4 regions of the Streptomyces sp. bgisy027 genome follow, and region 2 is predicted to be linked to each of the others. Evidence: riboswitches for the same ligand, from Rfam matches in the RefSeq annotation. Region 2 holds a riboswitch; each other region holds the start of a gene.

Region 1 (5,540 bases), on a different contig from region 2:
TCCAACCTTCCCTCCGAGGAAGGGTCGGCCTCGCCCAACCGGTTGCTGCTCCACCTGGGCCTGGCCGGGATCCTGGGCGCGCAGGGTCGTACCGAAGAGGCCGTCGAGCTGGCCCGCCGGGTCCTGGACGACTGCCGTCGGTTCTTCCAAGACCAACACCCCTACACAGCAGCCTGCTACGCGAACCTGGCCGTGCTGCTCTACACGGCCAACGAGGCGGCTTCCTCACTGGCACACGCCGAGCAAGCCGCAAGGGTTTTCGCGGCAATCTTCGACGACGACCACCCGTTCACCCTGATGTGCCGGGTGAACCTGGCCAATGCCCAGGCCGCACTGGGGCAGCGTGGACGGGCCCGCGCTACCTACGAGGAGGTACTGGACCGGCTTCGCGATGTCCTCAACGACGACCAGCACCCCGCCCCACTGGTCTGCGCGGCCAACCTCGCGGTGGTCCTGAACGAGTTGGGAGAGAGCGAGGCGGCCGACCGGCTGCGTGAGGAAGTGCTGGGCGCGATCACTGCGCGACTCGGGGCCGATCATCCCCGCGCTCTGGCCCTGCGCGATTGGAGTCGGTCGGGCTGGGAGTTCGACCCGCACCCGATCTGATCTGCGATGTGCTCGCCCACGTCGGCGAGCACATCGCAACGAACCACTTTCGCGGGCGCGGACGGGCTGCCGGCACCCGCTACACGGCGGCCCCGAAGCGCTCGCGAGCACGGTCACGTAGCCAAGCGAGTATTTCCGGTACGGCCGGCAGCGCGGCGAAGTGAGCCGCCCCCGGCTTCAGCACGGCAGTCGCTGAGGGAATGCGTTCGGCAAGCCATCGGAAGTGGCCGACGGGCGAGAAGGTGTCGTGCTCACCGTGCCACAGCAGCAGCGGGACTTCGACGATCTTGCCTGGCTCGAAGCCCCAGTCCAGCCGGAAGGACAGCACGTCGTCGAGCCACCCGAACGAGGAACGCACCACACTGGTCTCGTAGTTGGCGAGGAGTAGGCCTCGGATCCCACCATGTCCCACCACGGCCTTGTCTGCCGTGGGCATCTCCGGAGTGAGTAACCCCAGCAGTGATTCCGGCTTGTCACGAATGGCATCCGCATTGCTGGCCAGGTTGGCCTTGAGCCTTTCCAAGCACTCCTCGGAACCATCGCGGAGAGCCGCCCGGGCGGCCTTGTAGGCGATGACGTTGGACGGGGCCATCCCCTCGAACCAGTCGAGCCCATCTGCATCGGGGGGAGCGATGCTGACCAGAACGGCAGCACTGGCGACCCTGTCCGGAAGCAGCGCCGCACACGCCAACGCATGCGGCCCGCCGCCGGAACGGCCGAGCACGGAGAACGGTCCAAGATTCAGCTGGTCTGCGATGGCCGCCACATCCGCGGCGGCGTGACGCACGGCGCGGCCTTTTAACCGCTGCGACTCCCCGTACCCCGGCCGGTCATAGGAGATGAGCCGGATGCCGAGTTTGTAGAGAACGCTGGTCCGTGGACGCGGCCCCACCCTGCTGCCCGGAGTGCCATGCAGCAAGAACACCGGGTGGCCCTTCGGGTCCCCCGACGTCTCGAAGAAGAGCAGCCTCTTGCCGTCGCCGCTCTCGACACTTCCCAACACCAGGTGTGCCTCCCGTCGCCAGCGCCGCGGCCGCCCGGAGCAGGACCCGGAGAATCAGCATCCCGCCCGTCAGAGCGCCAGTCGACACACAAACCAGCCGTCATTCGCGACGGACCAAGGGTTTTCCGTAAGACGCAATGCCACGGGGTGACGGTTGCGCGTCCCGAAGGGCCGCTCGCACCGACCAAACGGTAGAGGATTCCCACCCTCCGGCAGGTCATTCCAGCCACACCGATAGCCATTCGGCGCAAAATCCATGTTTGGTTTGACACTTCTGTGATCGCAACGCCCCAGGGCGGCGATCACGCGACCCGAGGGCAGTACCCACATGATGGGGCCACCCGACCCGTCTCGCATCCTGACGTCGGCCGATACCGAACTGTCCGCGAGGAAGGGCCGACGCCGCGGCCGGGATCATGCACACGCCCATCACGAAGCTCGGCAACCCCCTGCAACATCCATGGGCGAAATCCAGCCGAACCGGCCACCCCCGTCCTCCCTCGACACCGGCCCGCCTCCGCCGCCCACAGCCCCCTCTCAGCCCCGGCCTACCCCCGGGTAGAGTGTCGCCGTCGTCATCACACCCGTACGTGGGAAAGCCGGTGCAAATCCGGCGCTGACCCGCAACCGTGAACCGGTCGTCGTCGAAGGCCGGTGAGCCGGATCGCCGCGTACGGGAAGTGACCGGCTCACGCGCCCCGGCAGTCCGCCGGAGTGCGGCACCGTCGAGGTATACGGAGCCGAGCCGCCGGGGGTCTCCCCTGCGCTGCCCGGTTCCCCTTAGGGAAGGGCACCCGCCGATCATGTACGTCCGTCGCAGCGCCGCGGTCCTGGCCGCCGCCGTCGTGATCGGCGCGGCCGCGCCGGCCATAGCCGCCGACTCCTCCCCGTCCGCGTCACCGTCCCCCGCCGGCTCGCCGTCCCCCTCCGCGCCCGCGAAGCCGACGTACCCCGCCGAGCTGTACGGCACCACCGACCCCACCTACGACGGCGTCTGGCGGCAGTCCCTCGCGATGCTCGCGCAGGACACCGTCGGGGTGCAGCCCGCCGAGGGGGCCGTGGACTGGCTGCTCACGCAGCAGTGCGCGAACGGGGCCTTCGCGCCCTACCGTGCCGACGCCGCCGCCGACTGCGATGCCAAGACCCTCGTCGACACCAACAACACGGCCGCCGCCGTCCAGGCGCTCGTCGCGCTCGGCGGGCACGACGCCGCCGCCTCCAAGGCCGTGACCTGGCTGAAGTCCGTCCAGAACAAGGACGGCGGCTGGGGTTACCTGCCGGGCGGGGCCAGCGACACCAACTCGACGTCCGTGGTGATCGGCGCGCTCGCGGCCGCCGGTGAGAAGCCGGCGGACGTCCGCAAGGACGGGAAGACGGCCTACGACGCGCTCGACAAGCTCGTCCTGCCGTGCAAGGGCGACGGCGCAGGCGCCTTCGCCTTCCAGCCCGACAAGAACGGCAAGCTGCTCGCCAACGCCGACGCCACCGCGGCCGGCGTCCTCGGCTCCCTCGGCAAGGGCCTCGTCGTGAGCCCCGGCAAGGACGCGCCGGCCACGCGATGCGTGAGCGACGGTCTCCCGGCCTCGCAGCAGGCCGCCGTCAACGGCGCCGCCTACCTCACCGACGCCCTCGCCAAGGACGGCCACCTCACGTCCGCCCTCCCGGGCGCCGAGGACCAGCCCGACTACGGCAACACCGCCGACGCGGTCGTGGCGCTGGCCGCCCTTTCCGGTGCCGATGCCGCCGAGAAGCCGCTGCGCTGGCTGGAGCGGAACTCCGCGAAGTGGGCGAAGCAGAGCGGCCCGGCTGCCTACGCCCAGCTGATCCTCGCCGCCCACGCCACCGGCACCGACCCCCGCGACTTCGGCGGCGCCGACCTGGTGAAGCAGCTCAACGCCACGGGCCCCGCGCCGCAGGCCGCCACAAAGGCCGCGGACAAGGACGCCGAGAAGGACGAGAAGGGCGACAGTCCCTTCGGTGTCTGGTGGTACGTCGGCATCTTCCTCGTCGTCGGCGTCGGCATCGGCTTCCTGCTGAGCGGCCGCAAGAAGGGCCCCCAGGCGTGATCCGCCGCTTGCTCGCCCCGCTCCTGGCCGCGCTGGTCCTGCTGACCGGCGCGGCCCAGGGCGCGCAGGCGGCCGGCTACCGCTACTGGTCCTTCTGGGAGCGCCAGGGCGACACCTGGATCTACGCCACCCAGGGCCCCTCCCTCGCCCGCCCCTCCGACGGTGACGTCCAGGGCTTCCGATTCGCCGTGAGCGAGGACTCGAAGGACGCGACGCAGCCCAGGGGTGCGGCCGAGTTCGCGGTGATCTGCGCCAGGACGCCCGCCGAGGACGGCAGGAAGCGGGTCGCCCTGATCATCGACTTCGGTACGGCGGCCGACGCCCCGTCCGGCGAGACGCCCCCTGCCCGCCGCACCGCGTGCGCCCGGGTGGCTCCCGACGCGACGACCGCCGAGGCCCTGGCGGCCGTCGCCAAGCCCCTGCGCTACGACACCAACGCCCTGCTGTGCGCGATCACCGGGTATCCGCGGAAGGGCTGCGGCGATCAGGTGTCGGGCGGCGGCCGGGAGACCGGGAAGCCGACCGCGGCCGGGCAGACCGCCACCGCGGCCGAGGACGACTCGGACGGCGGGCTCTCGCTGGGCCTGGTCGCGGGCGCCGCCGTGGTCGTGGTGCTGGGGGCGGCGGCGGTCTGGCAGGCACGGCGGCGCGGGGATGGCTAGCCGAGCGGAGCTTCGCGATGCCTAGCCGTGCGGAGCCGCCCAGGGGTGCGCAGACGCGGCGGGCGGCCCGGCCGGTGCCGTCCGCCGCCGCCCTTCGCCCGAACCACCGCGCCCCTCTCCACCCCGGCGCCTGGTGGCTCTGGGCCCTCGCCCTCGGTACCGCCGCCACCCGCACCACCAACCCCCTCCTGCTCGCCCTCCTCATCGCGACCTCCGCCTACGTCGTGGCGACCTGCCGCCCGAACGCCCCCTGGGCCCGCTCCTACTCCGTCTTCTTCAAGCTGGCCCTGGCCGTCCTCCTCATCCGCCTCGTCTTCGCCGTGGCCCTCGGCTCCCCGCTCCCCGGCACCCACGTGATCGTCGCCCTCCCCGAGATCCCCCTCCCCGACTGGGCGCAGGGGATCCGCCTGGGCGGCAAGGTCACCGTCGAGACCGTGCTCATCGCCCTCTACGACGGCCTGCGCCTGGCGACGCTCCTCATCTGCGTGGGCGCGGCGAACTCCCTCGCCAACCCCACCCGCCTGCTCAAGTCCCTGCCCGGCGCGCTCTACGAGATCGGCGTGGCGGTCGTCGTCGCCCTCACCTACGCCCCCAACCTCATCGCCGACGTCCAGCGGCTGCGCGCCGCCCGCCGGCTGCGCGGCCGGCCCGACAGCGGTGTCCGGGGCCTCCTCCAGGTGGCGCTGCCTGTCCTGGAGGGGGCGTTGGAGCGGTCGGTCGCGCTCGCCGCCGCGATGGACGCGCGCGGCTACGGCCGTACCGCCGACGTCCCGCCCCGCGTCCGCCGTACGACGACCGCGCTCACCCTCGGCGGCCTGCTGGGCGTCTGCGCCGGGACGTACGGGCTCCTCACCGCCGAAGGCGGCACCTACGGCCTCCCGGTCCTCCTCGCCGGAGTCGTCGCCGCCCTCGCGGGCCTGCGCCTGGGCAGTCGGCGTTCCCCGCGCACCCGTTACCGCCCCGACCGCTGGGACACCCACGCCTGGCTGGTCGCCGGTTCCGGCGCGGCGGTCGCCGCCCTGCTGACCCTGGCCGCACACCGTGCCCCGGAAGCCCTGAATCCCGGCGTGATCCCCCTCGTCGCCCCCGCCCTCCCCCTGTGGCCCGCGGCAGCGGTCCTCCTCGGCCTCCTCCCGGCCTTCGTCAGCCCCACGCCCCGCACTCCCGCCGCCCCCAAGGAGCCGTCGTGATCCGCTTCGAGAA
Region 2 (5,540 bases):
GCGTCGGGTTGCCGATCCGGTAGTCGGCACCGGAGGCGGCGCGGGCCGCCAGCAGATCCGTGTCGGCGGTCGACAACAACAACACTGTGCTCATGCGGGCGCTCCCGGTGGAATGAAAGGCAGTCCTTGCGGCGCGCCGGACTCGATGAGCCGCCACAGCGCGTCCGTGTCCGCGTGCTGTTCGATGAGATCGCCGAGCCGGTCGAGCTGCTCCTCGCGCAGCGCGGCGAACGAGGTGTCGGGCGCCGGCACGAACCGGCGGCCCGCGGCGGCCGCCACCTCGCGCAGGAACGCCCGCCGGAAACCGTCCGACTCCAGCGAGCCGTGCCAGTGGGTGCCCCAGGTCCGGCCGACCCGGCAGCCGTCGAGGAAGGCTTCGCCTCCCGTGACGTCGGCGACGCCGTGATGGATCTCGTAGCCGTCGACGCGCTCCCCGAGCGCCTCGCCGACGGGCCGGGTCAGGGTCTTCTCCCGGGCGAACCGCACCCGTACGGGCAGTACCCCGAGTCCCTCGACCTGTCCGCGCCGGCTCTCGACGTCGTCCTCGATGTGTTCGCCGAGGAGCTGGAAACCGCCGCAGATGCCGAGGATCGGCCGCCCCTCGGCCGCCCTGCGGACCAGGGCCCGCGCGAGCCCGCGCTCCCGCAGCCACTCCAGGGCGCGGACGGTGCCCCGGGTGCCGGGGACCACCACCAGGTCCGCGTCGGCCAGTTCCTCCGGCCGGTCCACGAACCGCACGACGACGCCCGGTTCGGCGGCGAGGGCGTCGATGTCGGTGAAGTTGGACATCAGCGGCACGGCACAGACGGCGACGCGCAGCACGTCCTCACCGACGGGGGAGGAGACCTCGGACTCCCGTACGGCGCCCCGCAGGGAGATTCTCAGCCCGTCCTCCTCGTCGATGCCGAGGCCGTGCCGGAAGGGCAGGACGCCGTAGGTCCGCCGCCCGGTGAGGTCGTGCAGCATGTCGAGGCCGGGTTCGAGGAGCGAGACGTCGCCGCGGAACTTGTTGACCAGGAAGCCGGCGATCAGTTCCTGGTCCTCGCGGGACAGCAGCGCGACGGTCCCGAAGAAGGAGGCGAAGACGCCGCCGCGGTCGATGTCGCCGACGACGAGCACCGGAAGCCCGGCATTGCGGGCGATGCCCATGTTGACGATGTCGGTCCGCCGCAGATTGATCTCGGCCGGAGAGCCGGCCCCCTCACAGATCACCGCGTCATACGTGCCCCGCAACTCGGCGAGGCACTCCAGCACCGTCCCGAGCAACTGCTGCTGCCGCCCGCCGTGGTAGCCCCGCGCGCTCAGCTCACCCACCGGCCTGCCCAGCAGCACGACCTGACTGCTCTGCTCACCGCCGGGCTTGAGCAGCACGGGGTTCATCAGCGCGGTCGGCTCGACACGGCACGCCTGGGCCTGCATGGCCTGCGCCCGCCCGATCTCGGCGCCCTCGCGCGTCACGAACGAGTTCAGGGACATGTTCTGCGCCTTGAACGGCGCGACCTTCACCCCCTGCCGCACCAGCCACCGGCAGATCCCCGCGGTGACGACGCTCTTGCCGGCGTCCGAGGTGGTGCCGGCGACAAGAAGGCCACCGCCCGTCATGACGTACGTCCCTTCGCGATGCGGCGCGCGGCGACACAGACGCCCAGCGCCAGCCAACTGACGCGCTTCGACAGCCGTACGGCCCGTTCGACGTCGTGGATGCCCACGGCCCGTCCCGTCCCGTTGAGCACCGGACGGTGCTCGACCCGGCCGCCGTAGGAGAGGGTCCCGCCCAGCCGCACCCCGAGGGCTCCCGCGAACGAGGCCTCGACGGGCCCGGCGTTGGGGCTGGGGTGCGCGGCGGCGTCGGCACGCCAGGCCCGCACCGCACCCCGGGGATCGTCGCCGGCGAGGGTGGCGAGTACGGCCGTCAGCCGCGCCCCCGGCCAGCCGGCCACGTCGTCGAGGCGGGCCGAAGCCCAGCCGTAGCGCAGGTACTTGGGCGACCGGTGCCCGACCATCGCGTCGAGCGTGTTCACGGCCCGGAAGCCGAGCAGTCCGGGCACCCCGCCGACGGCCCCCCACACCAGGGCGCCCACGACCGCGTCGGAGGTGTTCTCGGCGACGGACTCCACGACCGCCCGCGCGATCCCGTCCGCGTCCAGCGCCTGCGGATCCCGTCCGCACAGATGAGGCAGCCGTGCCCGGGCGCCCTCGACATCCCCCGCCTCCAGGGCCCGCCCGACCGCGCGGGCCTCCCGGGCGAGCGAGGTGCCCCCGACGACCGCCCAGGTGGCGGCGCCGGTCAGCGCGAGGGAGGCGGCCGGGGAGGTACGGACGACACGGGCGGCGACGGCACCCACGGCCATGGCGCCACCGGCGCACACGGCGGTGTGCAGGGCACCGCGTGCGCGGTCGTCGCGCCACAAGACCCGTTCCACGGCGGCCGCGGCCCGTCCGAACGCGGCGACCGGATGCCCCCGGCGGGGGTCGCCGAGCAGCAGGTCACCGAGGAGCCCGGCGGCGGCGCCGTACGCGAAGACGCGATCGGCTCGCATCGGGGTCAGCCGACCGTGCGGCCGGACGAGGTTGTGCTACTGCATGTCGATCGGCAGGCGAGCATCGCGTTGTGTCCTCACTCAGGGTGTCCGCGCCCTGGTTCGAAGAGACCGACGGCGAGAGTTCCTGGCTCCCGGGGATTGCTACCCCGGTGACAGTGGCGGGACCGCGCCGGATTCTCACCGGCTTCCTCTTCTGCCGTCGTACTTGGCCCCGGAAGTCCACCACGGGGTTCCGAGGGGCGTCAACTTGCCGTTGACCTGCGACGGGAGAGTGTGCGAAGGCCCACACAGCGGCGAGGTGCGGGACGGTCGTCCGCCCCCCACCTCGGGTGTTTCGCGTGTTGTGGGTCAGGCCACGAAGGGCCTGTGGGTCACGCCACGATCAGATAGATCCCGTAGCCCACGGCGGCCGCGCAGGCCGCGAAGCAGGCGTAGGCGCCGGTGACCGCGAGCGCGGCCGAGTCGCCCTGGGCCACGGCCCGTTCGCGGCGTGAGAGGCCCGCGACACCGAGGGTGAACAGGCCCACGAGGGCCACCGTGACCACGAGGCTGACGCCGAAGACGGAGCCGAGTGCCGCCCAGTCGATCTTCATGCTTCTACTTTCTGGATAGCCGGATTACGGGGCGGTCAGACGGTGGCCTGCGAGGACGCCGGCTCGGAGGACGCGGGCTCGGAGGACGAGGGGGCCGGGATCGTGGCCGAGAGGTCCTCGGCCGGCGTGCCCGCCGGGGGCGGGGTGACGGCGGCGATGGCGGTGGTGACCACGCCGGGCGCCTCGTCGGAGTCGTTGACGTTGGTGTGGTCGACGACCTCGCGGCGGGAGATCTTCCAGATCGCGGCGCTGGAGGCGACCAGGAAGACGGCGACCACGGCCGTGCCCCAGGTGCCGAAGCCCGTCACGTACTCCGCGAGCGCGGCGACCAGGGCGGCGGCCGGCAGGGTCAGGCCCCAGGCGACGAACATCCGGGTGGCCGTCGACCAGCGGACGACGCCGCCCTTGCGGCCGAGGCCGGCGCCCATCACCGAGCCGGAGACGGAGTGCGTGGTGGAGAGGGAGAAGCCGAGGTGGGAGGAGGCCAGGATGACGGTGGCCGCGCTGGTCTGGGCGGCGAAGCCCTGCTGCGGCTGAAGGTCGGTCAGGCCCTTGCCCATGGTGCGGATGATGCGCCAGCCGCCGAGGTAGGTGCCGAGCGCGATGGCCAGGCCGGCGGAGAGGATGACCCACATGGGCGGGTCCGAGTCGGGGGCGACGACGCCGCCGGCGACCAGGGCGAGGGTGATGATGCCCATCGTCTTCTGCGCGTCGTTGGTGCCGTGCGCCAGGGAGACCAGGCCGGCGGAGGCTATCTGGCCGGTCCGGTAGCCCTTGGCGGCGGCCTCGCCGTCGGCCTTCTTGCCGAGGCGGTAGGTCAGGCGGGTGCCCAGCAGCGCGGCGATGCCCGCGACCAGCGGGGCGGCGATCGCCGGGATCAGCACCTTGGTGAGGAGCGCGTCGCCGTGGACCGCGCCGATGCCGGCCGAGGCGATGGTGGCGCCGATCAGACCGCCCATCAGGGCGTGCGAGGAACTGGAGGGCAGGCCCACCAGCCAGGTGAGCAGGTTCCAGAGGATCGCGCCGACCAACGCGGCGAAGATGACCTCGGGACGGATGCCGGTCTCGTCGACGAGACCTTTGGAGATCGTGTTGGCGACCTCCACGGAGAGGAAGGCGCCGACAAGGTTCAGCACGGCGGACATGGCCACCGCCACCTTGGGCTTGAGCGCACCGGTCGAGATGGTGGTGGCCATCGCGTTGGCGGTGTCGTGGAAACCGTTCGTGAAATCGAACGCGAGTGCGGTTACCACCACAATCGCGAGGATCAGCGAGAAGTTTTCCATTTACCCAGGCAATCGTTCGAGGTCATTGGCCGGACGAACGTAGGTAACCTGGGTGAACGAAAGGTGAACTGGGGTGGGCCGCACGGTGTCCGAGAGGGCTGGATGAGGCAACCTCGGACCGGCCGGTCGCCGCGCGGCCCGGACGCTGCGGGGCTAGTGGCCCCGGGCGAACTTCCTCAGCTGGGTCATGGACCCGTTGAAGAGATTTTGATCACCCGGCAGGCTGCCGCTGTTGTCGTACTGCCAGAAGGTCCAGAACTGCCATCCGGCCGGCATCGAGCCGGCCGTCGAGGAGTTGTAGCGGGCTATCCACAGAGCGTGGTTCGAGGCGAAGGCGCGGCTGGTGCCGGTGCAGGTGTTCCACCAGTGGGTCGTGGTGTAGATCACCGGGCGACGGCCGGTCAGCCGCTTCACCTCGTTGCTGAAGGACTGGATCCAGCCGACCATCTTCGCCTTGCTCAGTCCGTAGCACTTCTGCCTGCCGTACGGGTTGTACTCGATGTCCAGGGCGGGCGGCAGGGTCCAGCCGTCCGACCGCCAGGCGCCGCCGTTGCGTACGAAGAACGCGGCCTGGGTCCTGCCCGAGGACTTGTTCGGCAGTGCGAAATGGTACGCGCCGCGGACCAGGCCGGTGTTGCGCGAGCCGTTGTACTGCTGGCCGAAGTAGGGGTTGCGGTAGGTGTGGGACTCGGTCGCCTTGACGTAGACGAATCTCGCGCCCTTCGCCTTGGAGCCCTGCCAGTCGACGTTCTTCTGGTGGGACGAGACGTCGTGGCCCTTGGGCTTGCTCGCGGCCGCCGCCGGGATCTCGGCGAGGGCGGTTCCGCTGAGGGTGAGGGCCGCCACGGATATCGCTATGAGGCGGGAGCGGTGGCGGGGGCGGCGGCGGGGCGGTTCGTGGTGGGACGGTTCGTGGCGGGGCGGTTCGTGGCGGGGCGGTTCGCGGTGGGACGGTTCGCGGTGGGACGGTTCGTGGCGGGGCAGTTCGAGGTGGGACGGTTTGTGATCACGGGCCATATTTCCCCCCGGAATGGCGACGTGTGCGACAAATCTCCCCGAGGTTACTGGAAGATCGTTGAACGCTGATCGATCTCAGGCCAAGGCGGGGGCGAGGGTGG
Region 3 (5,540 bases), on a different contig from region 2:
GCTCTCCGACAGCGAGATCAAGCTGATCGGCGACTCGGGCGGCAAGGCCGCCGCCGCGCCCGGCTCCGAGGCCGGGATGCGCGTCGGCGCGCCCGTGTCGAGCCGTTACCGGCGCCTCGGTGTCACCGCCGGTCTCGGCGTGGACGCGGTGTCCACCGTCCCCGGCGACATGTTCTCCCTGATGCGGGCGGCCCTGCTGGCCAGCCAGGTCACCGACGACTCCCCGCTGACCGTCAAGGACGTCCTGCGGATGGCCACGATCGACGGCGCCGCCGCGCTGGGGCTCGACGACCGGATCGGTTCGCTGCGCCCCGGCAAGCAGGCCGACATCGCTCTGCTCCGCCTGGAGGACCTCGACATGCTCACCGCCGAACGCGACCCGATCGCGGCCGTGGTCCAGTCGGCGAACCCCCAGAACGTAGACACGGTCCTCGTCGCGGGACGGGTGATGAAGTCCGCGGGACGGCTGCTCCACGCCGACCTCGGCCGCACAGCCCGGGCGCTGCGCTCCACGGCGGCGGCGATCAGCGGCAGCTGACCTGACCGGAACGCCCGGCACCCAGGCCCTGGCCGCGGGGACCTGACGATCGGCGCCGGCACACTGGTGCTCGTCAGAACCACAGCCGGGGCCTGGGTGATTGAGGCCCAAGTACTGAAACCCGTCGCCGGTCGCCGGTCGCCGGTCGCCGGTCGCCGGTCGCCGGTCGCCGGTCGCCGGTCGCCGGGGAGTATGACGTGGTCCTGCCTACGACCCCGGGCCCGCCGGCGCCCAGCCGTCCCCTTCTCCTACCGTCGGTCCGGGCAGTCCCTGCCGCGTGCACGGGCCGGCACATCGGGCGGGCGCGTCAGGCCGGCTTTTCCGACACCCCGGCGGAGTCGAATGTGGCCATCTCCCGCAGGGCACGGACCGCCGCTTGGACGAGCGGCAGCGCCAACAGAGCGCCGGTCCCTTCGCCGAGCCTCAGCCCCAGGTCGACCAGGGGATGCAAGCGGAGATGCCGCAGGGCGATGGCGTGACCTGGCTCGACCGAGCGGTGTCCGGCCACGCAGGCGTCCAGGGCGGCGGGGGACAGCGCCGCCGCGACCAGGGCCGCCGAAGAGGCGATCACGCCGTCCAGGATCACCGGGACCCGGTGCGCGGCGGCGGCCAGGACGAACCCGGCGAGCGCGGCGTGTTCCAGGCCGCCGACCGCCGACACCACCCCGATGGGGTCCCGGGGGTCCGGCTGGTGCAGGTGGAGGGCCTCGCGCACCACCTGCGCCTTGTGCAGCCGGGTCGGCTCGTCGATGCCCGCTCCGTGACCGGTGACCTCGTCCGGGTCGGCACCGGTGAAGGCGGCGGTCAGCGCCGCGGACGCCGTGGTGTTGGCGATGCCCATGTCACCGGTGAGCAGGCAACGGCTGCCGCGCTCCACGAGTTCACCCGCGACGCCGATGCCGATCTCCATCGCCCGCACGGCTTCCCGCCTGCTCATCGCCGGGCCCAGGGTCATGTCCGCGGTCCCGCCCCGGACCCGGCGGCGCAGCAGCCCGTCCCGCACCCCCTCCCCGGCGGGCATTGGAGTCGCGACACCCACGTCCACCACGACCACCCCGGCGCCGGTCTGCGCGGCGAAGGCGTTCACGGCACCGCCGGAGGCCAGGAAGTTGTCGACCATCTGCGCCGTCACCTCCTGCGGCCAGGCGCTGACGCCCCGGGCGTGAACACCGTGGTCCGCCGCGAAGACGGCCACAGCGGCGGGTTCCGGCATCGGAGGTGGGCACACGCCGGCGAGGCCCGCCAGCTGAACGGACACGTCCTCCAGGAATCCCAGCGACCCGGGCGGCTTGGACAGGCGGTTCTGCCGGTCCCGGGCCGCCGCGAGGGCGCCGGGGTCCGCGGGGGTGATGGCGGCGAGTGTGCGGTCGAGGAGCAGGCCTTCGGCGACGGCGCCGTGGGGCAGGTGGGAGGAGTCGGCCAAAGAGGAGGAGACCGGCTCGAAGCCGGGTGCGGGCTTCACGATGGAATGCCTTCCGCTGTCGGCGGTTTTCCACGCCACCGGAGACGGACCGTGCCCGGGCGGAAGGCGCCTGGCTGCGGGACGGGCGGAATATCCTGGCTCCCGGATCTCGGTACGCGGCCGTACGGCCTGTTGTCCGACGCCTGCTCCCGGCCTTCCCAGCGGCCGGCTCACGCCGGTTGCCAGTGGCCGTACGAGTGGGAGGCGGCTCCCCGGTCACAGTGGCGGGCCCGCCCCGGAGTTGGGCTGCTGCACCCGCACCGGAGTTCCTCCGCATCCGTCCCGCGCATCGTGCCACACGCCCGCGGCCGGCGAGTAGCCGGGAACCGGTCGACGGCCAGACCCTAGATCTCCGCCGTGTCCCAGACCCCGGCAAAGTCGAGCCCCGCCCCCGACCCGGCACCGATCGTCTGCTCGGCCCAGATGGTCTTGCCGGTGCGGTGGTACCGGCTGCCCCAGCGTCGGGCGAGTTGGGCCACCAGGAACAGGCCTCGCCCTCCCTCGTCACCGGCGCGCGCCCGGATCAGCCGTGGCTGGGTGTTGCTGGCGTCGGTGACCTCGCACACCAGGGTTCTGTCGTCGTGGAAGAGGCGCAGCCCCACGGTGCCGCCCGCGTAGCGCATCGCGTTGGTGACCAGTTCACTGACGATCAGTTCGGTGGTGAAGGCGAGGTCGTCCAGTCCCCAGTCGGCGAGTCGCCGGGCGACGGACTTCCGTGCGTCGGCCACCCGGGACGTGTCGTCGGGGAACTGCCAGGCCGCGGTGTCGGCGGCCGGAATCACGTGGGTACGGGCCAGAAGAAGCGCCATGTCGTCGCGGGGCGGTCCTTCGGACACCGCGGACACCACGTCGTGGGCGATGTCCTCCAGTGCCCGTGCGGCGCCACAGAGGGTCGATAGCGAGCCGAGGAGGTCCCTGGTGCCCTCGTCGAGGTCCTTCGAGGTTCGTTCCACGAGGCCGTCGGTGTAGAGGGCGAGGATGCTGCCGGGCTCGACGTGGACCGTGGTGACCTCGAAGGGCATGCCGCCCACGCCGAGCGGCGGACCGGGGTGGACCTCGATCGTTCGGACCGTCCCGTCGGGCGCGATCACCGCGGGCGGCGGATGCCCGGCGTCGGCGAGCGCACAGGTGCCGGCGATCGGGTCGTAGAGCGCGTACAAGCAGGTTGCGCCGATCGTGTCCCGGTCCTCCGGAGCGGCTTCGTCGGCGAGTTGCTGGACGAGGTCGTCCAGGTGGATGAGGAGTTCCCCGGGTTCCAGTTCCAGCTCGGCAAGGGTTCGGATCGCGGTCCGCAGGCGCCCCATCGTGGCCGCCGCGTGCAGGCCGTGGCCTACGACGTCGCCCACGACGAAGGCGACCCGCAGCGACGACAGGGGGATGACGTCGAACCAGTCGCCGCTGATGTCCGCCCCGCCCCCGGCGGGCACGTAGCGGCCGGCCGACTCGGCCGCCGTGGACTGCGTGGTCGCGCGGGGCAACAGGCGCTGTTGCAACTCGACCGCGGCCCGATGTTCCCTCGTGTACCGGCGCGCGTTGTCCACGCTGAGCGCCGCGCGCGAGGCGATGTCGAACAGGAGATCGGCGTCCTCCTGCTGGAACCCCTCTGCCCGTTCGGTCCGCCAGGCCGAGACGAAGCCCAGCAGCAGACCGCGGGCGAACAGCGGCGAGATGACCAGCGAATGCCCTTTCTCGGGCAGCAGGGCGCGGATCACCTCCGGGTCCGCGAGCTGGTCCTCCAACTCCTGCCGTGAGGTCTTCAGGATGGTGTCGCCGTGCAGTGCCGCCCGCCGCGCCTGCGGCACGTCCGGGAGCGGCGGCATGACGTCGCCCACCTGGATGAGGTCGGCGGGCCACGGACCGGTGGCGCAGGCCGCTGCCACCCGCCGCATCCGCCACCGGCCGCTGGGCATGACACCTTTGGCGGGCTCCTCGCCTTCGAGGACGACCTCGACGATGTCCACCGAGACCAGGTCCGCGAAGGCCGGCACCAGTACGTCCGCGATGTCCTGAGCCGTGCGGGCCACGTCCAGTGAAGCCCCGATCCGGACCGACGCCGCGTGGCTCACCTCCGCACGCCGCCTGGCTCGCCGCTGCTCGGTGTCGTCGGTGACGAACGCCGCGACGCCACTCGGACGACCGTCGGGACCCTCCAACCGGACGGCGGACGCCGACAGGCTGCGCTCCTGACCGGACGCACTTGGCGCACGCATCCACAGCTCGCCCCCGACCAGGGGAACTCCGGTCTCGAGTACGCGTCGCAGGTGGGTCTCGGCCTCCTCCGCGTCCTCCGCGCGCACCACGTCACTCAGGCGGCACCCCGCGCGCAGGGGCGGCAACCCTGCCGACTCCACCAGGTTGTTGGCGCGTACGACGTTCAGCCGTGTGTCGAAGAGGACGACCCCCAGCCGGTCCTGACCGAACAGAGAGGTCAGGAAGCCCGCTCCCTGCTCCGCAGCGCTCCCGCCCGGCGCGGGGCACGACAGGAGGACGACCTCCGCCGAATCGTCAGGCCCCGCCACGCGTGCCGTGCGCACCACGAGTTCGATGGGCGCTCCGGAGCTGCGCCGAAAGACCCGCCGCCCGACGTCGACGACGGATCCGGCCGATGCGTCGGCGTTCCACGGCGCCGGATCGGCCAGCAGGTGCGTCAGCGGACGACCACAGACCTCTGGCACCGCGTGCCCCAACAGACGAGTGGCCGCGTCAGACCAGCGTCTGACGATCCCCGCGTCATCGAGCACGACGACGGCGACCTCGCCGACCGCGGCGACCTCGACACCGTCGCCCAGGATCGCCATGGACACCTCACCCGAAGCAGGGCCGATACGACATATCCCCTGTGGCCATAGTGCCACTTTGCGCCACCCGCCACAGCACTCCGGGCACCCCGCGGGTTGATTCACGAATAGGAACGTTTCGCTGGTGATCCGTGCAGTGCACTCAGGCGTTCACCGAGACTGGCTGCCGCACGTTCGCCGTTCTCGACGGAATTGGCCGTCCCGGAGAGCGCGAGGTATTCGCCCGCGAGCTGGATCACATCGTCCGAGGCCAGGGTGCGGCGGATGTTCGCCACCGTGTCGTAGAACCCTCGGTATCGCGAATTTGTCGCGAAACTCCACCGGACGATGTGAGCGAACTCCAATTCGGCGGAGAGTCCGGGTATGACCTGCTCCATCTCCCGGATCATTTCGGGAAGCAAATCACCGTCGGTACGTTCCAGTACTTCCTTGCTGTGTTCACTGACCCAGTGGCCGGAGATCACGGCCTTGCCGGGCGGAACCGAGTCGGGCATCGAGTGGGAGTCGACCACGGTGATGGCCAGGCCGAGGCCGGCTGCCCGAGGAACGGGAATGAGGGTCGGCACGTCCGCGGGCAGGCGCCGCAGAGCGAAGATTCCCTTGAGCACGCTCTTGTGGCGGACCGACTGGATCAGTTCGCGCTGCCGGTCGGACAGGTCGCGGTAGACCGGCAACAGGTCCTGTCCGTTCATGGCGAGAACGGCGCCCCGCGTGGTGAGCGTGTGCTCGCCCTCGCCGTCCT
Region 4 (5,540 bases), on a different contig from region 2:
GCCGTTGACGACACCGGCGACCAGCCGCCTGCCGGGCAGTCCGCCGACCGCGGCCAGCGCCTGGAGGTTGGCGCCCGCGGCCTCGGTGAAGTCGAGCGCCAGCCCCTCGACCGGCGCCTTCGCCAGCACGGGCAGCGCCTTGCCGAGCCGGTCGAAGTAGGAGGCGACCAGCAGCTTCGGCCGGTCCGTGCCCGCGCCGAGGTCACGGTAGGCGCGCCCGGCGGCGTTCAGCTCGGCCGGGGTGCGGTCCTGGACGAGCGCAGGCTCGTCCAGCTGGACCCACTCGGCGCCCGCCGCGCGCAGGTCGGCCAGGATCCGCGCGTACACCGGCAGCAGCCGGTCCAGCAGGGTGAGCGGCTCGAAGTCCGCGGCGACACCGGGCGCCGGCTTGGCGAGCAGGAGGTAGGTGACCGGGCCGACGAGGACGGGCCGGGCGGTCAGGCCCAGCGCCAGGGCCTCCCTGAGCTCGGCGACCTGCTTGGCCGAGTCCGCCGTGAAGACCGTGTCCGGGCCCAACTCCGGTACGAGGTAGTGGTAGTTGGTGTCGAACCACTTCGTCATCTCCAGCGGCGCGACGTCCTGCGTGCCGCGGGCCATGGCGAAGTAGCCGTCCAGGGCGTCGGTCTCGACGGCGACGCGATGCCGCTCGGGGATCGCGCCGAGGGCGACGCTGGTGTCCAGGACGTGGTCGTAGTACGAGAAGTCGCCGGTGGGCACCTCGTGGATGCCGGCGTCGGCGAGGCGGCGCCAGTTGGCCCGGCGCAGTTCGGCGGCGGTGGCTCGGAGGGCGTCGGCGGTGACGCGGCCCTTCCAGTAGCCCTCGATCGCCTTCTTCAGTTCCCGGTCCGGGCCCTGACGGGGGTAGCCGTACACGGTGGCCCGTGCTGCCGCGGCTGTGGGCTTGGTGGTCACGGAGATCTCCTTCGCGAGACGATTCCCTGAGATCCCGGCGACGGGACGAGAGTGCGAAGGGGTGACGGACCGGACGGCAGCGGCCGCAGGGCCGTCCGCTCGGTCATGTACGCCGACCCGCCCTCGAGGTCACCGGGATGTCCGCGCACGAGTGGTTCGCGCGCGGGCAGTTGGCAGGTCTTCGGACTCGCGGGCACGTCCTCATCTCCTGAGGACTCCTAATGGCCGTCGCTTCCCAGGCCCGGTACGTCGGGCTCAGTGCTCATGACGGCGGTCGTTCCCGCTCACCGCTGCGGGGCAGTCCCGGATTTCCACCGGGTTCCCTCTTACGACACCCCGCCTGGCGGACGGGGCGAACCAGCTGCACGGATCAGCCTACCCGGCCGTACGTGTGGAACCCCCGCCCGCTCCTGCGGCCCAGCAGCCCCGCCTCGACCATCCGCAGCGGCAACGGGGGAGGGGCATACAGGGGCTCCTTGAACGCGTCGTAGAGGGACCCCCGGCGGGCCGCGCCGCTCCTCGGGCGGACCCTGCGCGTCGACGAGAACACCAGCACGTTCGTGCCGTACCCCGTGACCGGGCGCACGACCTGAGCGGCATGCGGAGTTGATAGCCTCGGCGGGCCAGTCGAGCCACAACCGAGGCCAGGGAATCCGGTGCGAATCCGGAACTGACGCGCAGCGGTGAGGGGGACGGGCGGGGCACGCGCCACTGGGAGACCGGGAAGGCGCCCCGACCGGACGAACCCGAGTCCGAAGACCTGCTGGCACCTTCACGCCCCCGGGCGGGGAGGACGTCCGTAGGCCAGGCTCCGCGTACGAGCCCCGACACCCGAGGCATGCCCGTGCTCCCCTCCCGCCCCGCGCCCACCGACCCTCCGGCACCCACCGCCGCCGCACCCGCACCGTGCCGTGTCGTCGTCTGCCGGGACTGCTGCTGCGGCACCCCGAAGGTGACCGGGGTCGACCACGCGCGGCAGACCGCTCGCCTCGCCGACAACGTGCCCGTGCGCGTCTCCGGCTGCCTCGACGTGTGCGAGCACGCCAACGTGATCGTCGTCCAGCCGTCCGCAGCCGCCCGCGCGGCCGGCGCCCGCCCGGTCTGGCTCGGCCTCGTGAACGACCCCGAGGCCACCGAGGACGTCATCACCTGGGTCAGGGCCGGCGGCCCCGGCGTCGCGCCCTGCCCTGACGTCCTCGACCTCTACACCTTCACACCGCCCCGGCGGGCCGGGGACGCCGGAAGGTTGAACCCCGAACAGTGAGTGCCTGAAGATCGGAAGGACCGATCCGCGCGACAGCGAGGTGACAGACCCGATGTTCACCACCCGTCCCACCCTCCAGGGCACCTTCGGCATGGTGTCCTCCACGCACTGGCTCGCCTCGCAGTCCGCGATGGCGGTGCTGGAGCGCGGGGGCAACGCGTACGACGCCGCGGTGGCGGGCGCGTTCGTGCTGCACGTGGTCGAGCCGCACCTGAACGGTCCGGCCGGCGAGGTGCCGATCCTTCTCGCCCCGGCGGGCGGCGAGGTACGGGTGCTGTGCGGGCAGGGTCCGGCGCCGGCCGGGGCGACCGTCGCGCACTACCGGGGACTCGGACTGGAACTGGTGCCGGGGACCGGGCCGCTGGCCGCCGCCGTGCCCGGCGCCTTCGACGCCTGGATGCTGCTGCTGCGGGACCACGGGACCCAGCCCCTTGCGGAGGTGCTGCGGTACGCCATCGGGTACGCCGAACACGGGCACGCGCCCGTGGAGCGGGTCGGCGAGACGGTGGAGACCGTGCGGGAGCTGTTCGAGACGGAGTGGCTCTCCTCGGCCGAGGTGTATCTGCCGGGCGGCCGGGCGCCCCGCCCCGGGGAGCCGTTCCGCAATCCCGCCCTCGCCGCCACCTGGAAGCGGCTGCTCGACGAGGTGTCGGGCGCAGGCGACCGGATCGCCCAGATCGAGGCCGCGCGCGAGGTGTGGCGGTCCGGATTCATCGCCGAGGCCCTGGTACGGCAGGCCGGCCGCCCGACCGTGGACACCAGCGGCGAGCGGCACTCCGGCACGCTCACGGCCGCCGACCTCGCCGGCTGGTCCGCGACCTACGAGGCGCCGGCGACGTACGACTGGAACGGCTGGACCGTGTGCAAGGCCGGCCCCTGGAGCCAGGGCCCCGTCCTCCTCCAGCAGCTCGCGCTGCTCCCGCCCGAGCTGCCGCGGTACGGGTCCGCCGAGTACGTCCACCTGCTGATCGAGGGCTGCAAGCTGGCCATGGCCGACCGGGAGGCCTGGTACGGCGACGCGGCCGAGGTGCCGCTGGCCGACCTGCTGTCGGACGAGTACAACGCCGACCGGCGGGAGCTGATCGGCGAGAAGGCGTCCCACGAGATGCGGCCCGGCAGCCCGGGCGGCCGCACCCCGCGACTGTCCGCGCACGCGCGCGTGGCGGCCGACGTCCGGCCCGCCTCCGACGCGCCGGGCGCGGGGGAACCGACCGTCGCCAAGCGCCCCACGTCCCCGGTGCCGGGGGAGCCCGATGTCGCCGCCGACGGCGGGACCCGGGGCGACACCTGCCACCTCGACATCGTCGACCGCTGGGGCAACATGATCGCGGCGACCCCCAGCGGCGGCTGGCTCCAGTCCAACCCCCTCGTGCCCGAGCTGGGTTTCCCGCTCGGCACGCGGCTCCAGATGACCTGGTTGGAGGAGGGCCTGCCGAACTCCCTGACGCCGGGCCGGCGGCCCCGCACCACCCTCACGCCCTCGATCGCCCTGCGCGACGGGGTGCCCGTCATGGCCTTCGGCACACCCGGCGGGGACCAGCAGGACCAGTGGCAGCTGCACTTCCTCCTCGCCGTCGCCCTGCGCGGCCCGGTCCGCGGCGGTCTCGACCTCCAGGGCGCGATCGACGCCCCGAACTGGCACAACGACAGCTTCCCCGGCTCCTTCCACCCGCGCGGGATGCGACCGGGGAGCGTCACCGTGGAGTCCCGGACGGACGCCGCGGTGGTGGAGGAGCTGCGGCGGCGCGGTCACGAGGTGACCGTCGGTGACGCCTGGTCGGAGGGCCGGCTGTGCGTGGTGGCACGGGACCCGGAGACCGGCGTCCTGTCGGCCGCGGCGAATCCGCGCGGCATGCAGGGATACGCGGTCGGGCGCTGAGGAAACGCCGCCCCCGGGCTTCCGACCTGCTGATACCGGCCCCTCATGTTCACGTCGATGCCATCCGCCGGCCACCCGGCGGGCAGGGACTGTCAGAGGGTCGTGTTCTTATTGACGCGTGATCGAATACAACGAAACCATCGAAGAGTTTCTCGCACAGCACTCGGCCGACGTGGAGGAAGCGGTCCGCAAGGCGGCCGCGGCCGAGATCATGCCCCGCTTCCGGCAGCTCGCCGAGCACGAGATCGACCAGAAGAGCGGACCGCACGACCTGGTCACCGACGCCGACCGGCTCGCCGAGCGGTTCCTCACCGGAGCCCTCAGCGCGCTCCTGCCCGGCTCGGTCGTGGTCGGCGAGGAGGCCGTGCACGCCGACCCGGCGTCGTACGAGGCGATACGCGGCGACGCGCCGGTCTGGATCATCGACCCCGTCGACGGCACCCGCCAGTTCGTGAACGGCGACACCGGCTTCTGCACGCTGGTCGCGCTCGCCCGGCACGGCGTCCTGCTCGCCTCCTGGACCTACGCCCCGGCCCGCGACCAACTCGCCACGGCGGTACGTGGCCGGGGCGCCCACCTCGACGGCGTACGGCTGCGGTCCGGCGCGCCGGAACCCGGCCGTGACCTCGAAATCGCCACGTCCCACCCGGACTACACGACCGATGACCAAAAGCGCGGCCTGCTCGGTTTGTGGACCGACGGCGTCGCACCGCGCTCCTGCGGATCGGCCGGCCTGGAGTATCTGGCCGTCGCACGGGGCGAGTTGGACGCGACCGCGTTCAGCTGGGAGGCCGCCTGGGACCACGCCGCGGGCATCCTCCTGGTCGAGGAGGCGGGCGGCGCCCACCTGACCCGCACGGGCGAGCCGTTCCGGATCACCGGCGGCAACGCACTGCCGTTCACGGCGGCGCGGGACGCGGCCACGGCCCGTCGGGTGGCGGGACTGCTGTCCGGCGGGGTGCGCTGACCCCCAGGGCGAAGCCGCCCGCGCCCTGCGCCGTCAGTGCCCCGGCATATCCTGATCCTTCAAGGCCGTCGGCTGACGAAGGAGTCCGAAGGTGCCGTCGATGCTCGATGCGGTCGTGGTGGGAGCGGGGCCGAACGGACTGACCGCTGCCGTGGAGCTGGCCCGCCGCGGCTTCTCCGTGGCCGTGTTCGAGGCACGCGACACCGTCGGCGGAGGCGCCCGTACGGAGGAGCTGACCCTCCCCGGCTTCCGTCACGACCCGTGCTCCGCCGCGCACCCCCTCGGCATCAACTCACCCGTGTTCCGGACCATGCCCCTGGACCGCTACGGCCTGGAGTGGCTGCACCCCGACCTGCCGATGGCGCACCCCTTCGCCGACGGCACCGCCGCCGTGCTGTCCCGGTCCGTCGCCGAGACCGCGGCTTCCTTCGGCCCGCGCGACGCGGGACCGTACCGCAGGCTCGTCGAACCGTTCCTGCCCAAGTGGGACACCCTGGCCCGCGACTTCATGTCCCTGC

Evidence for each region. Region 2 has a riboswitch for cobalamin ahead of AC3ETA_RS33375 (cobalamin biosynthesis protein). Riboswitches for the same ligand answer to the same signal wherever they lie in the genome.
Region 1: it holds a riboswitch for cobalamin, as region 2 does, so the genes downstream of both, AC3ETA_RS37860 (SCO2321 family membrane protein) here and AC3ETA_RS33375 (cobalamin biosynthesis protein) in region 2, are expected to answer to the same signal.
Region 3: it holds a riboswitch for cobalamin, as region 2 does, so the genes downstream of both, cobT (nicotinate-nucleotide--dimethylbenzimidazole phosphoribosyltransferase) here and AC3ETA_RS33375 (cobalamin biosynthesis protein) in region 2, are expected to answer to the same signal.
Region 4: it holds a riboswitch for cobalamin, as region 2 does, so the genes downstream of both, AC3ETA_RS08760 ((2Fe-2S) ferredoxin domain-containing protein) here and AC3ETA_RS33375 (cobalamin biosynthesis protein) in region 2, are expected to answer to the same signal.

Annotation. Positions count from the first base shown of each region.
Region 1 covers NZ_JBYIVZ010000052.1:30,904-36,443, forward strand. The annotation lists gene fxsT (FxSxx-COOH system tetratricopeptide repeat protein) at 1-606, shown strand, start outside; gene AC3ETA_RS37855 (alpha/beta fold hydrolase) at 686-1,609, opposite strand; adenosylcobalamin-variant (AdoCbl-variant) riboswitch at 2,193-2,287, shown strand; gene AC3ETA_RS37860 (SCO2321 family membrane protein) at 2,413-3,675, shown strand; gene AC3ETA_RS37865 (SCO2322 family protein) at 3,672-4,337, shown strand; gene AC3ETA_RS37870 (energy-coupling factor transporter transmembrane component T) at 4,355-5,527, shown strand; gene AC3ETA_RS37875 (ABC transporter ATP-binding protein) at 5,524-5,540, shown strand, end outside.
Region 2 covers NZ_JBYIVZ010000040.1:958-6,497, reverse strand. The annotation lists gene cobN (cobaltochelatase subunit CobN) at 1-94, opposite strand, end outside; gene AC3ETA_RS33380 (cobyric acid synthase) at 91-1,602, opposite strand; gene AC3ETA_RS33375 (cobalamin biosynthesis protein) at 1,599-2,540, opposite strand; cobalamin riboswitch at 2,640-2,785, opposite strand; gene AC3ETA_RS33370 (hypothetical protein) at 2,915-3,136, opposite strand; gene AC3ETA_RS33365 (inorganic phosphate transporter) at 3,172-4,422, opposite strand; gene AC3ETA_RS33360 (lysozyme) at 4,576-5,268, opposite strand.
Region 3 covers NZ_JBYIVZ010000069.1:27,934-33,473, reverse strand. The annotation lists gene AC3ETA_RS42555 (amidohydrolase family protein) at 1-538, shown strand, start outside; gene cobT (nicotinate-nucleotide--dimethylbenzimidazole phosphoribosyltransferase) at 846-2,000, opposite strand; cobalamin riboswitch at 2,090-2,271, opposite strand; gene AC3ETA_RS42545 (SpoIIE family protein phosphatase) at 2,345-4,798, opposite strand; gene AC3ETA_RS42540 (protoporphyrinogen/coproporphyrinogen oxidase) at 4,900-5,540, opposite strand, start outside.
Region 4 covers NZ_JBYIVZ010000006.1:175,130-180,669, reverse strand. The annotation lists gene metE (5-methyltetrahydropteroyltriglutamate--homocysteine S-methyltransferase) at 1-912, opposite strand, end outside; cobalamin riboswitch at 1,068-1,289, opposite strand; partial or broken gene AC3ETA_RS08765 (3-hydroxyacyl-CoA dehydrogenase family protein) at 1,283-1,408, opposite strand; cobalamin riboswitch at 1,520-1,694, shown strand; gene AC3ETA_RS08760 ((2Fe-2S) ferredoxin domain-containing protein) at 1,751-2,176, shown strand; gene AC3ETA_RS08755 (gamma-glutamyltransferase family protein) at 2,229-4,055, shown strand; gene AC3ETA_RS08750 (inositol monophosphatase family protein) at 4,174-5,022, shown strand; gene AC3ETA_RS08745 (phytoene desaturase family protein) at 5,123-5,540, shown strand, end outside.